One region of the Defluviitalea raffinosedens genome, then DNA from elsewhere that is predicted to be linked to it. Evidence: a T-box and tRNA genes for the amino acid it is inferred to sense, from the RefSeq annotation. Region 1 holds a T-box; the other holds one or more tRNA genes.
What was found. A T-box is a leader RNA that pairs with one kind of tRNA and senses whether it is charged. The one in region 1 lies ahead of JOD07_RS14240 (valine--tRNA ligase), so its partner is inferred to be a tRNA-Val.
Positions count from the first base shown of each region.

Region 1 (7,427 bases):
TTGGCGTTATCATAATCTCCTTTTGAGTAACTGTTTAATCCAGTGTTATAATGATATCTTCCAGCTTCTTTGAACACCTTACCGGCTAATTGATCATAAACAGTCTTATTTTCTTCTGAAATAACATCTAAATCAATGGACATAAGCAAAGAAGCTGCTTCAGCAAAATTACTGCTGTTATATAGTGTCTCTGCCTGGCTTATTTTCTGAGCTTCTTCTATGGCATTCTGCTTTTTCTGAAGTTCATCATTGGTTTCTTGCATTGTTGCAAGCTGTTCTTCTAAACTGCTAATGGTTTCCTGACTTTCTCTGGTGATTTTTGTGATTTCTTCTTCCAGTCTTTGATTTTCAGCATTCAAATCAGCAATTTGCCTGTTAAGGGCATTGGTTTTATCCGGTATGACTAAAATGAATAAAAGCGCAGCTGTACAAATCGCTCCTACAATAAATCCTGCGATCTGCCCCAAAGGAGAAAAATAAGTTTGGTGCGTGCGTTTCGTCTCATGTTTGCCTACCGTTTTGGATCTATCATTGGTCTGCGGTCTTACACTGGATTTCAGTTCTTTTTGATATCTTAATGCTTTTGGATTGCTAATATCAATTTCTAAGACCTTTTCTATGTACGAAAGGGCTTTGGCCTTATCTTTCTCTGCAATATAACATAAAGCCAATAAACAATAAGCTTCTACAAAATTAGGACTTTCCTGAATCGCTTTCTTAAGCTGGATAATGGCCAGATCTTCACTTCTTTGCCTGATATATTCTATAGCTTGGTTGTACATTCTGATGGAGTCGTTATACAAATCCAATTTCCTTGGATTGTTTTGAATTTGATTAATATAATCATTGGCGATATTGTCTTCTTTCTTAAAATGAGTACTGATGATCCATTCCGTCAATGCCTGACCAACTTGCCCCATTTCAAAATAAATCAATCCCAGCAAATTTCTTGCATCTATATTGGTCTTATCAAATTCAATGGCTTTGGTTAATGAATCGATTGCAGCGGTCAATTCTCTGTTATGGGCTTGTTCTAATCCCTTATTGTATAATCTGCTAGAAATATCTTTTATCTTTCTATATAAGGCAATGTCAAATTGGCATATTGGACATCGATTAGCTTGTTTGATTTCATTATTGCACGCTGGACAATTCACATCAATCTACTCCTTACTCTTTGGGCTTAGATTCGATATTTTTTGTAATCTGAGTTAATAAATCCAATATATCTTTTACCTCATTGGATTGAATGGCTTCCTCTATATGATCTATTTCCAAAATAGGTTTAAACTTACGTAATTCTTCTTTAAAATCAAGCATGATTTTCAACTCCTTTTCTTAATCATTTTTTTAATTTCTCCAATCAAATATAATGATCCGGCACAACATAGCACATCTTTCTCATTCGTTAATTTCAGCGCTAATTCGTAAGCCTGTGCTATATCAGCATTCTGATATATATACGAAGAATACTTCACAGCGGTTTTCTCTAATTCATCTATCGGAAGTTTTCTGGAACTGTTCGGTTCAGTCAGTACAACCTTTGAAGCATAAGGCAGCAATTGCTTTAACATAAGCTCATATGGTTTATCCTTAAGTACGCCAATAAGCAAAGTAATATTTTGATCATGGAAGTACTGTTCAAAAGCTTTAGCCAAAGCCAAGGCGCCTTCCTCATTATGGGCACCGTCGAGAAGAATCAGGGGATTTTTCCCTACGATCTCCAGACGTCCCGGCCAGTAACATTCCTCCAACCCGATTCTAACATTTTCTTCAGAAATTTCAATACCCTTGTTCCTTAATACTTCCACAGCCAAAAGCACTAAAGCTGTATTATATATTTGGTGCTCGCCAATCAGCGACACTTTCAGATCTTTATAAGAATAAAAATCAGTGTTGATCGAAAAAGTTATCCCCTCTATGCTATGTCTTACATTCTGGATATGCATATCAGAAACATAATATAATTGAGAATTCAAACTTTCGCAAACACTTTTAATAATATTATACACCTTATTATTTGGAAAAAACAATACAGTACTGCAATTTTTCTTAATAATTCCCGCTTTTTCGAATGCAATCGACTCAATACTATCTCCTAAGACATCCATATGATCCATACTGATAGAGGTTATAACCGATAACAGCGGATTTTCTATCACATTCGTGGCATCGTATCTTCCTCCCAGACCTACTTCTAATACTACAAAATCCACCGATTGCTCATCAAAATACAGCAAGGCCATAGCCGTCAGAAATTCAAATACTGTGGGATGTTCTTCATTGTTTTCCACACATTTCTGGCATGCTTTTATGATTTTCTCTCCTGCTGTAGCAAACTCCTCATCAGATATATCTTTATTATTGATTTTTATTCTTTCGTTATAGTTTTCCAAATGAGGGGATGTGTACATACCTACATCATACCCAGATTTTTCTAAAATATAACTGATCATCGTGGATACGGAACCTTTTCCATTGGTTCCGGCAACATGTATAACCTTAAGATTCTTTTCTGGATTTCCCAGTCTTCTTAATAGGTTTTGAACTCTGACAAGCCCCGGTCTTGAGCCAAAACGTTCTATAGAATTAATATAACTGATCACATCATTATATTCCAAAGTAGTACCTCCTCATAAATGCGCTTTCGCTTTTTTAAAAAATTAAGACCCCCCTAAAGGAGTCTTAGCAAATTATTTCTTAGACAGAGCTTTAAGTCTTTCTTCAACCTGTTCAAGCATTGTCTTATATTTAACTTGTTTTTCTTTTTCCTCTTCTATAACATTTTGAGGCGCTTTTTCCACAAACCCTTTATTGCTTAATTTCTTTTCTACTCTTTCAACTTCTTTGATCAGCTTTTCCTTTTCTTTTTGGAGACGTTCAATTTCTTTTGAAATATCTACCAATTCAGCGAAAGGAATATAAATAGTCGCTCCAGGAATGATCGTTGATACTGCATCTTCATCAACACCTGTCTTGTCTTTCTGTACCAATACTTCATTGCCATAAGCCAAAGATGCAAAGAATACCTTTCCTCTTTCAAAGATATCCAGAACTTTATCGTCTTCAGAAACAACGATGAGCTTTGCTTTCTTGGAAGGCGGAACATTCATTTCTGCTCTTAAGTTTCTAATATTTCTGATTGCCTGTTTCATTAATTCTATTTCATCTTCTTCAACGGAGAATTTCCATTCTTCTTTAAATTCAGGCCATGCAGAAAGCATGATGGTTTCTTCCTCGTTTTGGATATTTGTAAAGATTTCTTCAGTGATGAATGGCATATATGGATGAAGCAGCTTAAGTGCATTAATGAGTACTGTTTTTAAGGTCCAAAGGGCAGCTTTTCTGGTATTATCCTCTTTATTATACAGACGAGGTTTAACCATCTCAATATACCAGTCACAGAATTCTTCCCAGAAGAAATCATATAATTTAGAAACAGCAATTCCCAACTCATATTTATCCATGTTTTCTGTTACTTCTTTCGCTAAAGTATTTACTTTAGACAGAATCCATTTGTCTGCTGCAGTCAGGTCTTCAACTTTTACTTGAACTTCATCTTCACCTTCTAAATTCATTAATATGAACCTTGTTGCATTCCAGATTTTATTTCCGAAGTTTCTGCTTGCTTCAACCCTTTCATAGTAGAAACGCATATCATTTCCAGGAGCATTTCCAGTTACCAGGGTTAAACGAAGGGCATCCGCGCCGTATTTTTCTATAATTTCCAGAGGATCTACACCATTACCCAGGGATTTGCTCATCTTTCTTCCCTGAGAGTCTCTCACAAGTCCGTGGATCAGGACATCCTTAAATGGCACGTCTCCCATTTGCTCTAATCCTGAAAATACCATCCTTACAACCCAGAAGAAAATGATGTCATATCCAGTAACCAAAACATCTGTTGGATAAAAGTAATCCAATTCTTCAGTCTTGTCGGGCCATCCAAGAGTTGAGAAAGGCCAAAGTGCAGAGCTGAACCATGTATCCAGTGTATCTTCATCTTGTTTAAAAGAAGTACATCCGCATTTTGAACAAGCCTTAGGGGTTTCTTTCGCAACTTCTATATGTCCGCATTGATCACAGTAATATGCAGGAATTCTATGGCCCCACCATAACTGTCTTGAAATACACCAGTCTCTGATGTTTTCCAGCCAGTGAAGATATACTTTACCAAAACGTTCCGGAACAAATCTTAGTTTTCCATTTTTCAACACTTCGATTGCAGGTTTTGCCAGTTCCTCCATTTTCACAAACCACTGCATTTTAATCATAGGTTCAATAACTGTATTGCAACGATCATGAAGTCCTACATTATGCACATGATCTTCAATCTTAACCAGATATCCTTGTTCTTCTAAGTCTTTAACAATCAGCTTGCGGGCTTCATAACGGTCCAATCCTGCATATTTCCCAGCAGCTTCATTTAAAGTACCGTCATCATTCATAATATTAATTTGAGGAAGATTGTGTCTTAAACCTACTTCAAAGTCATTGGGATCATGGGCAGGTGTAATCTTTACAACCCCTGTTCCAAACTCTCTGTCTACATATTCATCGGCAACCACTGGAATTTCTCTGTTTACAAGAGGAAGAATTACAGTTTTTCCAATGAAGTCTTTGTATCTTTCATCTTCAGGATGGACCGCAACAGCGGTATCTCCCAACATGGTTTCAGGACGAGTAGTCGCAATCTGTATATAACCACTGCCATCTTTCATCGGATATCGAATATGCCAGAAATGTCCACCCTTTTCCACATGTTCTACTTCCGCATCAGAAATGGTGGTTTGGCATACTGGACACCAGTTAATAATTTTAACTCCTCTATAAATCCATCCCTTTTCATACAGGCGAACAAATACTTCCAGTACAGCTTTGGATAAACCTTCATCCATGGTAAAACGTTCTCTGTCCCAGTCACAGGAGCTTCCTAATTTCTGAAGCTGCTTTATGATGGTTCCCCCATATTGTTCCTTCCATGCCCATGCTCTTTTTAAGAATCCTTGTCTGCCCAGATCTTGTTTGGTTAAGCCTTCTTCGGCCATTTTTTGAACGATCTTTACCTCTGTTGCAATACTGGCATGGTCTGTTCCAGGCATCCAAAGGGTATTATATCCCTGCATTCTTTTCCAGCGAATCAGGATATCCTGAAGAGTATTATCCAGCGCATGTCCCATATGCAATTGTCCTGTAATATTTGGCGGTGGAATAACGATTGTAAATGGTTTTCTTGAACGGTCTACTTCTGCGTGAAAATATTTTTTCTCCAGCCATTTTTGATACAAACGATCTTCAACCTTTGAAGGATCATATACCTTTTCCATATTATAAACCTCCTAAAATATGAATTTGATTCAAAAAGTACAACAAGAAAAAGCTTCCTATACGAAACTCTCGCGCCGAGCGCGGTCGGCAAAACCAACAAAATACAGTATGCGCGAGTGTGCAATAAAAAAATCTCCTTCATCCTGTAAAGGACGAAAGAGATTCCGTGGTACCACCTTTGTTTCTTTGGCATTTTAGGATGCTCAAAGACACTTTGCGACCATAACGGGGTCAGCCGTTCGCATCTACTAAGGTTCAATGCGAAAACTCCGAAGCTACCTTCCACTGTACATTTCTCGAAAAACCTTTCAGCCAAGGGTTTTCCTCTCTGGGAGCTGTATCAGTGTACTCCTCTTCATCACAGTTTATTTCATTGTATGATTTATCAATCGGTTTGTTTCATTGTATAAAAATGTTGTTTTCTTGTCAAGGACTATTAAGCTTTTGCTTCCATATCTTCTAGATAGTTTTGGATGATTTTTTCTATGATTTTGTCCTCCGTTTGATCCCTTTCTTTCAGTTCATTCAGTTGATTCCATATGTCTTCCTGATAGGTATCCAAAAAATCCAGTTTGGATTCTAAGGCTTCTCTTTCTTGCTCAAGTTCTGCCAAAATCTTTCTGCGCTCTTCTACTGTACTCCACTGTTTAATATCATCAAAATACCTTACGTATATACCTCGATTCTCCAAAATACTGAGGACTTCATCCTCGATTTTCGACATCGTTGAATTGATGCTTCTGTATCTTTTCTCATGATGCTTGTTCTTTTTGTAAAGATCCCAGTTCCGTTCCAATTGCTCTAAGCTGTCCACATTAAACTTTTTATATTCATATTCTAAAAAATTGGTATAGTAGACATAGCGAATTTTCGCTTTATTAAGCAGTTTTACAGCTCTTGCCTGCATTCGCCCGTTTTTGACAAGTTCATATTCTACCTGTCTTCTAAAGATATATATCCATGTTCCCATTCCTATTGCCACGATTGCCGTAATAACTGCCGGGATCAAGATTCTGGTTTCTTTTGCAATAAGAACAGCAAAAATAAGCGCAACAATTCCAAGGGCAATCACTGTTCCTATGGACAATCTGTAAATAAGCACCTGGGCATTCTCAAGCTGCTCCCTGTTATAAATAAGGGCCTCTTTTTCTCCTTCTAAATAATCCACATCTCTTTTTACCCTTATTTGCTTTTCTTCTGCTTCTTTGATCTCATTTAATATTTTAGGAATTTCGTCTTCATATTTTTGAATAACACTCAGAATTCTATTTTTGCTAATGAGTCTTCCTTTAAGCGATTCTTTTTCATCTTCTATTGCCTTATAGTCAAAGAGTAACTTACGGATTTTTTTCATATCCTCAGCCGTAAGAAGCTTAAACTGTTCTAATTCCTTTTCTTGCTTCATCACTTCCTGAAGCTCTTTTAACAAATTAATTTTCTGATCGGCAATATCCATCAGCTCCGCACAGAGGCTGTTGGCTTTTTCAGCATCATCAGAGAACTCATCTTCTCTGTTGAACAAATCATATAACTCATTGGTTTCATCTTGCTTTTTGAAACGGGAAAATAAACCCAAAGTAATCGACTTTAAAAATCCTGCGAATCTATTATTCTGCTTTTTGGATGATTCTTTCATATTACCCCTCATTACTGTCATCTTTATTGATACCATTATATCATAACTACAATATATGAGCATAACAAAAAAACTCTATTCTATTCAGCAAAAGCATATAATAAAAAGGAATAATATGGAATATGCTTTGAGAATTGTCTTGATCCCTAAGTAATTCTTAATTCATTGCTAAGAAAACAGTGTATAGTATAAAACTTTTGGAGTGATGTTATGAGCCTTCAAAACTCGTATAATAACAATCAAAATATTGATTTCAGCAAACTTGCCCAGTTGAGCAATATAAAAAACGTGTCTAATTTTGAAAAACTCTTTACTTTACTTGCCACCACAGCATTTCAAAAATTAATAACTGCTAAAGCCATTAACGAAGAGCTCCTTCTGGCAGCAGAAGCAGCTCTTCTAAAAGCTCAGATTCCATTTGACGTCAGTTATTCGATCGGTTCCCAAAGATTGGCCCCTTCCG
Region 1 is NZ_JAFBEP010000028.1:25,880-33,306, forward strand. Features, by position in the region: gene JOD07_RS14225 (tetratricopeptide repeat protein) at 1-1,157, opposite strand, end outside; gene JOD07_RS14230 (hypothetical protein) at 1,171-1,320, opposite strand; gene JOD07_RS14235 (bifunctional folylpolyglutamate synthase/dihydrofolate synthase) at 1,326-2,621, opposite strand; gene JOD07_RS14240 (valine--tRNA ligase) at 2,694-5,327, opposite strand; T-box leader at 5,474-5,699, opposite strand; gene JOD07_RS14245 (AAA family ATPase) at 5,765-6,964, opposite strand; gene JOD07_RS15270 (hypothetical protein) at 7,175-7,427, shown strand, end outside.

Region 2 (7,427 bases), on a different contig from region 1:
GAATTTGCCTTGACAAATGCTATAGAAAAGTTTATAAATAGATTTGAATACGTTGAAAATACTGCAATTGCAAGGGATCGAAGGTTGGAAGACATGACTCTCGAAGAAATGGATGCTTTATGGGAGGAGTCGAAACTTAAAGTCTCTAAAATTGAGTAGTTTTTTATTTGTTACATTACAAATGTAAAATGAAATAAGAGGAGGAAGGATTTATGAACAAGTCCGAATTAGTAGCAGCTATGGCTGCAAAAGCTGAAATGAGCAAAAAAGACACAGAAAAAGTACTCAAAGCATTCGAAGAAGTGGTGACAGAAGAACTTGCTAAAAACGGAAAAGTTCAACTCGTTGGATTTGGAACTTTTGACGTAGCAGAAAGATCAGCCAGAGAAGGCAGAAATCCTCAAACAGGAGAACCAATGAGTATTCCTGCTTCTAAAGCGCCAAGATTTAAAGCTGGAAAAGCTTTAAAAGATGCAGTAAATGCAAAGTAAAATACTTGATGCGCATGATACATATTTCAAATGACAAATCTACACTTTTTCGAGTGTAGATTTTTTTATTACATAGGAACTTCCTCCGGATTTCTTATGTAATAAAAAACCCTCCGGACAGGATGGAAACTTCTTTACTTAAAAAAAATAAAAATATTAGGAGATGAATCCATGCGTTTAGATAAATATCTTAAAGTAAGCCGCTTAATTAAGAGAAGAACGATTGCCAATGAAGCTTGTGATGCCGGAAGAGTTTTGATAAACGGAAAAGAAGCCAAGGCAAGTACTGCTGTTAAAGTAGGGGATATTATAGAGATCCGCTTTGGCAATAACACTACAAAAGTTGAAGTGTTGGATGTTAAGGAACATGTTAAAAAAGAAGAAGTAGAGAATATGTACAGACATTTATAGACTTATACGCATTTTTCAATACAACCTTCAATATATATAAATAAAATGGAAAGTTTGCAGGTTGTATTGAAAGGTGGTAATGTTATGGAGGACAAAATTGTAAATCAAAAAGGCCATAATATTATAATGCAGGATCGCCAAACGCTTTCAATCACAGGAGTTTTGGATGTCCTGGCATTTGATGAAGAAAATGTAGATGTTGAAACAGAAATGGGTATGCTCACAATAAAAGGTACAGAACTTCATGTAAACAAGCTCAATCTGGAGAAAAAAGAATTGGAAATAGAAGGTGAAATAGAGAGCTTGATTTATCATGATGGAGAGGCTTTTACCAAGAAAGGGAATTCATTTTTAGGAAAGCTCTTTAAGTAGGAGTGGATTGACTTGATTGTATCTATTAGTGAGCAGGCACAGATATTTATTGCAGCAGTTGAGGCAGGTATCATTATAGGAATTTTTTATGACGTATTCCGTATCATCAGAAAGATTATTCCTCATCCTAACTGGGTCATTCAGTTAGAAGACTTGATTTATTGGATCATAGTATCCAGTTTTATGTTTTTTGTACTTTTCAGCAAGAATTATGGGGAGATTAGGGGATTTGCTTTACTTGGCGCATTCCTTGGAAATGTAACTTACTTTTTTACTTTTAGTATTTTCCTTATGAAAATTTCTGACTGGATTATATACTGGATCAAGAGAATAATCCGGGGACTCATAAAGATCGTTCTTATACCTATTAGAATGATTCTAAAAATCCTTTCTTATCCCTATAAATGGATTTCTCGCCCTATGAGAATCCTGGGGGTACGAACTAAAATCTTTATACATAAATCAAAGAATCGGGTAAAGCGTAAATCAAAGCAAATGTTAAGAGAACTTTATATTATGTATAAAAAAGTTTAAAGTTTCTTTAAGAAAAAAGGATATCGGAGTTGGATGAAGAATGTTTTATTACATAGGAAATTCATCCGGATTTCCTATGTAATAAAAAGCCTTGCGGGCAGGAGATGTACTCGCGCGTATTATATTTTGTCGGTTTTGGCAACTGTGTTTGGTGCGAGAGTTTCCCCTGTGAAACTTTTTTGTTTAAATACTGTATGAAGAGTTGATGCACTGGATGATCAAGAGGGGCAAAGAGGGGATTGTATTGAGTAGGAGAAAAAGACAAAAGAAACGCTTTATTAGCTGGAATGTTTTATTCTTAGCTATGTTTTTTGGGATGATTGCATTTAAAACTTATGATCTGCAAAAAATTAACAGGGGTCTGGAAAAACAAAAAGCAGAATACAGTGAAAAAATTCAATTGGCCCAAGAAGAGCAGGAATTGCTTTTAAAAGAAAAAGAGTATATTCAATCAGACATCTATGTAGAAAAAGTGGCAAGAGAAAAACTGGGCATGGTAAAAGAAGATGAAATTGTATTTATGGAAAAAACTGAATAAAAATTTATACTTGACAAACCCTCAAAAGCTCTTTATAATATAACATTGTCAGTTATGTTTTTCGTCGCGGAGTGGAGCAGCCTGGTAGCTCGTCGGGCTCATAACCCGAAGGTCAGAGGTTCAAATCCTCTCTCCGCAACCAAAAATGTGGCGGAGTAGCTCAGTTGGCTAGAGCATACGGTTCATACCCGTAGTGTCGGCGGTTCGACTCCGTCCTCCGCTACCATAAGGGCGCATAGCTCAGCTGGGAGAGCACCTGCCTTACAAGCAGGGGGTCATAGGTTCGAGCCCTATTGCGCCCATCTAAAAAGATATATGCAAATCTTTGCATATATCTTTTTTTTGTTGTTGGCATAGGAAATTTCTCCGAGTTTCCTATGCCAACTTTTATATTTCACAAGTAAAACGTGTTGCTTTCTTGTGTTTTTACAGGATCCATATGAAGAAAGTACTATCAAGAGTTTCATCAAACCATCAGTTATATACAAAAAACAGCATTCAAGAGGTATGTATTTTTAGTTTTTGTAAAATGGATGGACAAGTTGTCTAAAGGTTTTTGGATGAGTTTCCAGATAGTGACAAATAATTTAATCCCTTTCTATTATAATGAAAAAGCAAAAATAGGGAGGGGTACGATAAATATGGAACGCGTAGAATATAGTACATTTAAGAAAGTAGATCTGCCGAAAGCGAAAAAAACCATCCATTGGAAAAATTTTTTCCTGGACGTAACTTATAAGGACTTATTCATTGATCTTGTAGGATTTACAATTTCCAGAGTCATTCTTTTTACCAATTTACTTCCTCTAAGCATTGCTTATTTTGCTGCAGGTTTGCCTGCGAAGGCCAATCGAATTTGGTTGCTTTTATTCACTTGTGCAGGCGTTTTAAGTGTAAGAGACTCTGTTTTGTCTTCAAAATATATCGGAACTTTTGTTTTAATGCTTGTATTTCAGTATTTGGTAGAAGCCAGGGGCTATAAGCCAACTAAAATTGTACAAGCTGTTCTTGCCATGGGTTCCTGCTTTGCCATGGGTATACTAACTGCGGCTATTAATGGTTTTTCGGGCTACTATTTGATTGTAGCAGTTTTAGAAAGCATTTTTGTTTTTACAGCTGCGTACATATATGGCAGTGCAATTTCATGTATAAAAGGTTCCTTAAAAAGAACGATTTTAAGCAATGAAGAAATTATCAGTTTGATTTTAATTTTTGGGACAGCCATTGCTGGTGTTATTGATTTTTCTGTCAGTGGAATTTATTTTCGAGAAGTGATTAGTATATTCCTGGTTTTACTATTTGGATTTATAGGAGGACCTTCTATAGGAGGAACTGTAGGCATTGTGATTGGAACTATACTAACCCTTATTGGGGTAATGCCTGCAGGATCTATTGGGGTTTTAGGTATATCCGGGATGATTACTGGACTCTTTAAAGACATCGGACGAATAGGGAGCGGTATAGGCTTTTTACTAGGACAGATGATCGTTTCTTTTTATTTTGAGGGCACAGCGATTACCTATGATTTTTTAAAACCCATTATTGCAGCCAGTATTCTGTTTTTTACTTTCCCTAAAGGAGTTATAACCTATATTAAACAGTTTATAAACAATGAATCTGAAACAGGGCAAGAAGTTTATTATAAACGCATAAGAGACATTACAGCGCAGCAACTAGAAGCGTTTTCCAATGCTTTTTTAAAATTATCCAGGACATTTTCTAATATTTCCAGAAAAAAGACCAGTTTAAATCAGCGGGATGTATCCATGCTGATTGAAGATGTTGCTTCCAGAGTATGCAAGGATTGCGGTTTGTGTTCCCATTGCTGGGAGACTGATTTTTATAATACATACCAAACTGTATTTAGCATTTTATCCGCTGCAGAAAGAAAATCCCGAATCGACCTTAGTGATATTCCGCAAGATTTTGTGGATAAATGTTTAAGGGTAGATGTATTTACTGATACGACCAACAGGATGTTTGAACTGTATAAATTAAACCTGCTTTGGCATAACAGAATAGTGGAAAGCAGGGAATTGGTATCAGAGCAATTAAAAGGGGTTTCATCCATCATTGGCAATTTAGCAATGGAAGTATACGGAGAAGTTTATTTCAAAGAAGAACTGGAACAAGCCATTAAAGTAGAACTGGACCGGGAAAAAATTATTGTATCTGATGTAATCGTAGTTTTGAACCGTCAAAATAAATACGAAGTGGTGATTGAGCATTCTCCTTGCAAAGGGAAGCGGCTGTGTACAAAAAATATTCTGCCTGTAGTAAGTAAGATTCTGGGCAGGAGAATGAAAGTCATAGACAGTGGATGTGTTGGCATTTGCAGCAAAGACAAATGTAAGATGAAACTCATCGAAGAAGAAAAATTCAGGATTATGACAGGAGTAGCCAGAGAATCAAAAGAAAGCAATGCCATATCGGGAGATAATTATTCCTTTATGGAAATAAAGAACGGCCAATATCTTTTAGCTCTCTCTGATGGCATGGGGACCGGCAATAAAGCCAGCGAAGAAAGCAGTGCAGCCATAGAACTTCTGGAAGAATTCATAGAATCAGGATTTGACAAGGATCTGGCCATTAAAATGATCAATTCCGTACTGGTTTTAAAATCCAACGAGGATTTCTTTTCAACCCTCGATATGACGATTATCGATTTGTATACAGGAGTTGCGGAATTTGTTAAAATTGGAGCCGCTTCAGCATTCATAAAACGAGGAGAAATGGTAGAAGTTATTGGTTCTTCTTCCCTGCCGGTAGGCATGCTGAGCAATGTAGATATTGATGTCACCAAGAAGAAACTAAAAGACGGAGACATTATTGTTATGGTGACGGATGGGGTTTTAGACTCCAAGAAAGACATCATAGAAAAAGAAAAATGGTTCAGCGAGATCCTGAAAGGCATAGATACCAACCAACCAGAGTATATTGCTGATTATCTTTTAAACATTGCAAAAGAGAATTCTGATCATGAAATAGAAGATGACATGACGATTTTAGTCGCTAAGGTGTGGGAAAAATATTTGTGATTTTTACATGCATATAATGACAAATATAGGGAAAACTTATCCATGAACATAAAGTATGATGGAGGTTTTCCTATGGAATATTTTTCTAACGGCCGAGTGGTATTTATTGAAAATGACAAGGGTGGTTGGTACGAAAAGGCCATTTTCATCTTGAATAAAGATGTAAATCCTAATAGAATGCCAAAGGATATTGTTGCTGAAGCAGAAAAAATCATCGGAAATTATATGAAAAAAAGCAAACCGATATACTCCGGCAGAAAACTTAAAAAACGGAGTACAGATTGGATCTTAAACGGCTGTTTGTTTTTAAGTATTGTACTCTTTATCTATTTTGCATCCCAGATTTTCTGATGACAGCATCTAAGTGAATACATAGTTTTTGGGCGGTGTACGAATTGTGCACTGCTTTTTTACTATTTTTAGTACGACACTTGCATTTATATAACGCATTTTGTATCATCTAAATATAAAACTATTTTTCTGATGGGTGTGCCTATGTTACAGAGGATTTATAAAATTATAAAAGAATATAATATGATACAAAAAGATAATAATATAATAGTCGGGGTGTCCGGAGGAGCAGATTCCATGTGTCTGCTTCATCTGTTAAAGCAAGTATCCCGGATTGTTCCATTTAAAATAACTGCTGTTCATATCAACCACGGAATACGGGGCAAAGAAGCTGAAGAGGATGCAGCTTATGTTCGTGACATATGTAAAACATGGGATATTCCATGCTTTATATATAACATAGATGTGAAAAAAGAGGCTTTAAAAAGAAAATGCAGTGAAGAAGAAGCTGGCAGAGCAGTTCGGTACGAGATCTTTGAAAAAGTGAGAGAAGAAACCCACGGGGACAAAATTGCAGTGGCCCATAATATGAATGACCAGGCAGAAACGGTATTAATGCAGTTGTTTAGAGGCAGTGGCATGAAGGGATTAGGAGGCATTACTCCGGTCAGGGACCATATAATAAGGCCCTTGCTCGAATTTACCAGGGATGAGATCGAACAATACTGCCTGGAAAATCATATACATTATAGACAAGATTATACCAATGCACTCAACATATACACCCGAAATAAAATACGCAATGAACTGATTCCTTTTATTAAAAAAAATTTCAATCCAAATATTGTTAAGACCCTATACAATATGAGCACCCTCCTCAGGGAAGAAGAAAGCTTTTTAAACGATGAGGCAAACAAGCATCTCAAGCTCTGTATCAAAGAAGAAAAAGCCCATCTTGTAATACTGGATAATCCTTTGTTTTGCTCATATCATCCTGTCCTTCAAAAGCGAATCATAAGAATCGTTCTGGAAAGGTTAAGGGGACAGTTGAAAAACATCGACTTAAACCATGTTCTGGACGTTATTGAATTAAGCAGGAAAGGTACGGGTAAAAAGCTTTGTCTGCCTAATGATATCATTGTAAAAAGGCAGTATGAAGATTTAATATTTCAGGCAGGAGAAGAACTTTTTGAAGGATTTTGCTACGATGTTTCTGTACCTTCAACCATATTTGTAAAAGAATTGAATGCTAAGGTGGAAGTAATCGTACTGGATAAAGAGAATTTTAACTTATCTCATCAGAATACCTGTACGAAAAGTTTTGACTATGATAAAATAGAAACTGGTCTGCATATTAGAACGAAACAGCCTGGAGACCGTATTCTTCTTAAAAATGGAACCAAAAAACTTAAGGATTTTTTCATTGATGAAAAAATTCCAAGGGATGAAAGAGACAGGATTCCCTTACTGGCAGATGGGAATAAAATTCTTTGGGTGATTGGTTATCGGTATAGCGATGCTTATAAAATTACTTCATCCACGGAAAAAGTTTTACAGGTAAGGTGGATTCCTTTGACTAAAGATGAAGTATGAGATATAATGATGACATTTATTTATTTGTAAAATGGGAGGAACATTGTAATGAAGCAACTAGACGTACTGATTTCAGAGGAAAAAATTAAAAATCGCATTAAGGAATTGGGACAGCAAATTACCAGGGATTATTCCGGAAAAGAAATTTGCTTAATATGT
Region 2 is NZ_JAFBEP010000003.1:22,608-30,034, reverse strand. Features, by position in the region: gene mazG (nucleoside triphosphate pyrophosphohydrolase) at 1-159, shown strand, start outside; gene JOD07_RS03400 (HU family DNA-binding protein) at 213-491, shown strand; gene JOD07_RS03395 (RNA-binding S4 domain-containing protein) at 663-902, shown strand; gene yabP (sporulation protein YabP) at 987-1,274, shown strand; gene yabQ (spore cortex biosynthesis protein YabQ) at 1,287-1,808, shown strand; gene JOD07_RS03380 (FtsB family cell division protein) at 2,053-2,346, shown strand; tRNA gene JOD07_RS03375 (tRNA-Met) at 2,412-2,488, shown strand; tRNA gene JOD07_RS03370 (tRNA-Met) at 2,496-2,572, shown strand; tRNA gene JOD07_RS03365 (tRNA-Val) at 2,576-2,648, shown strand; gene spoIIE (stage II sporulation protein E) at 2,988-5,384, shown strand; gene JOD07_RS03355 (hypothetical protein) at 5,457-5,735, shown strand; gene tilS (tRNA lysidine(34) synthetase TilS) at 5,919-7,268, shown strand; gene hpt (hypoxanthine phosphoribosyltransferase) at 7,317-7,427, shown strand, end outside.
Region 2: it has a tRNA-Val gene. The T-box ahead of JOD07_RS14240 (valine--tRNA ligase) is inferred to sense a tRNA for this amino acid. The anticodon was not compared.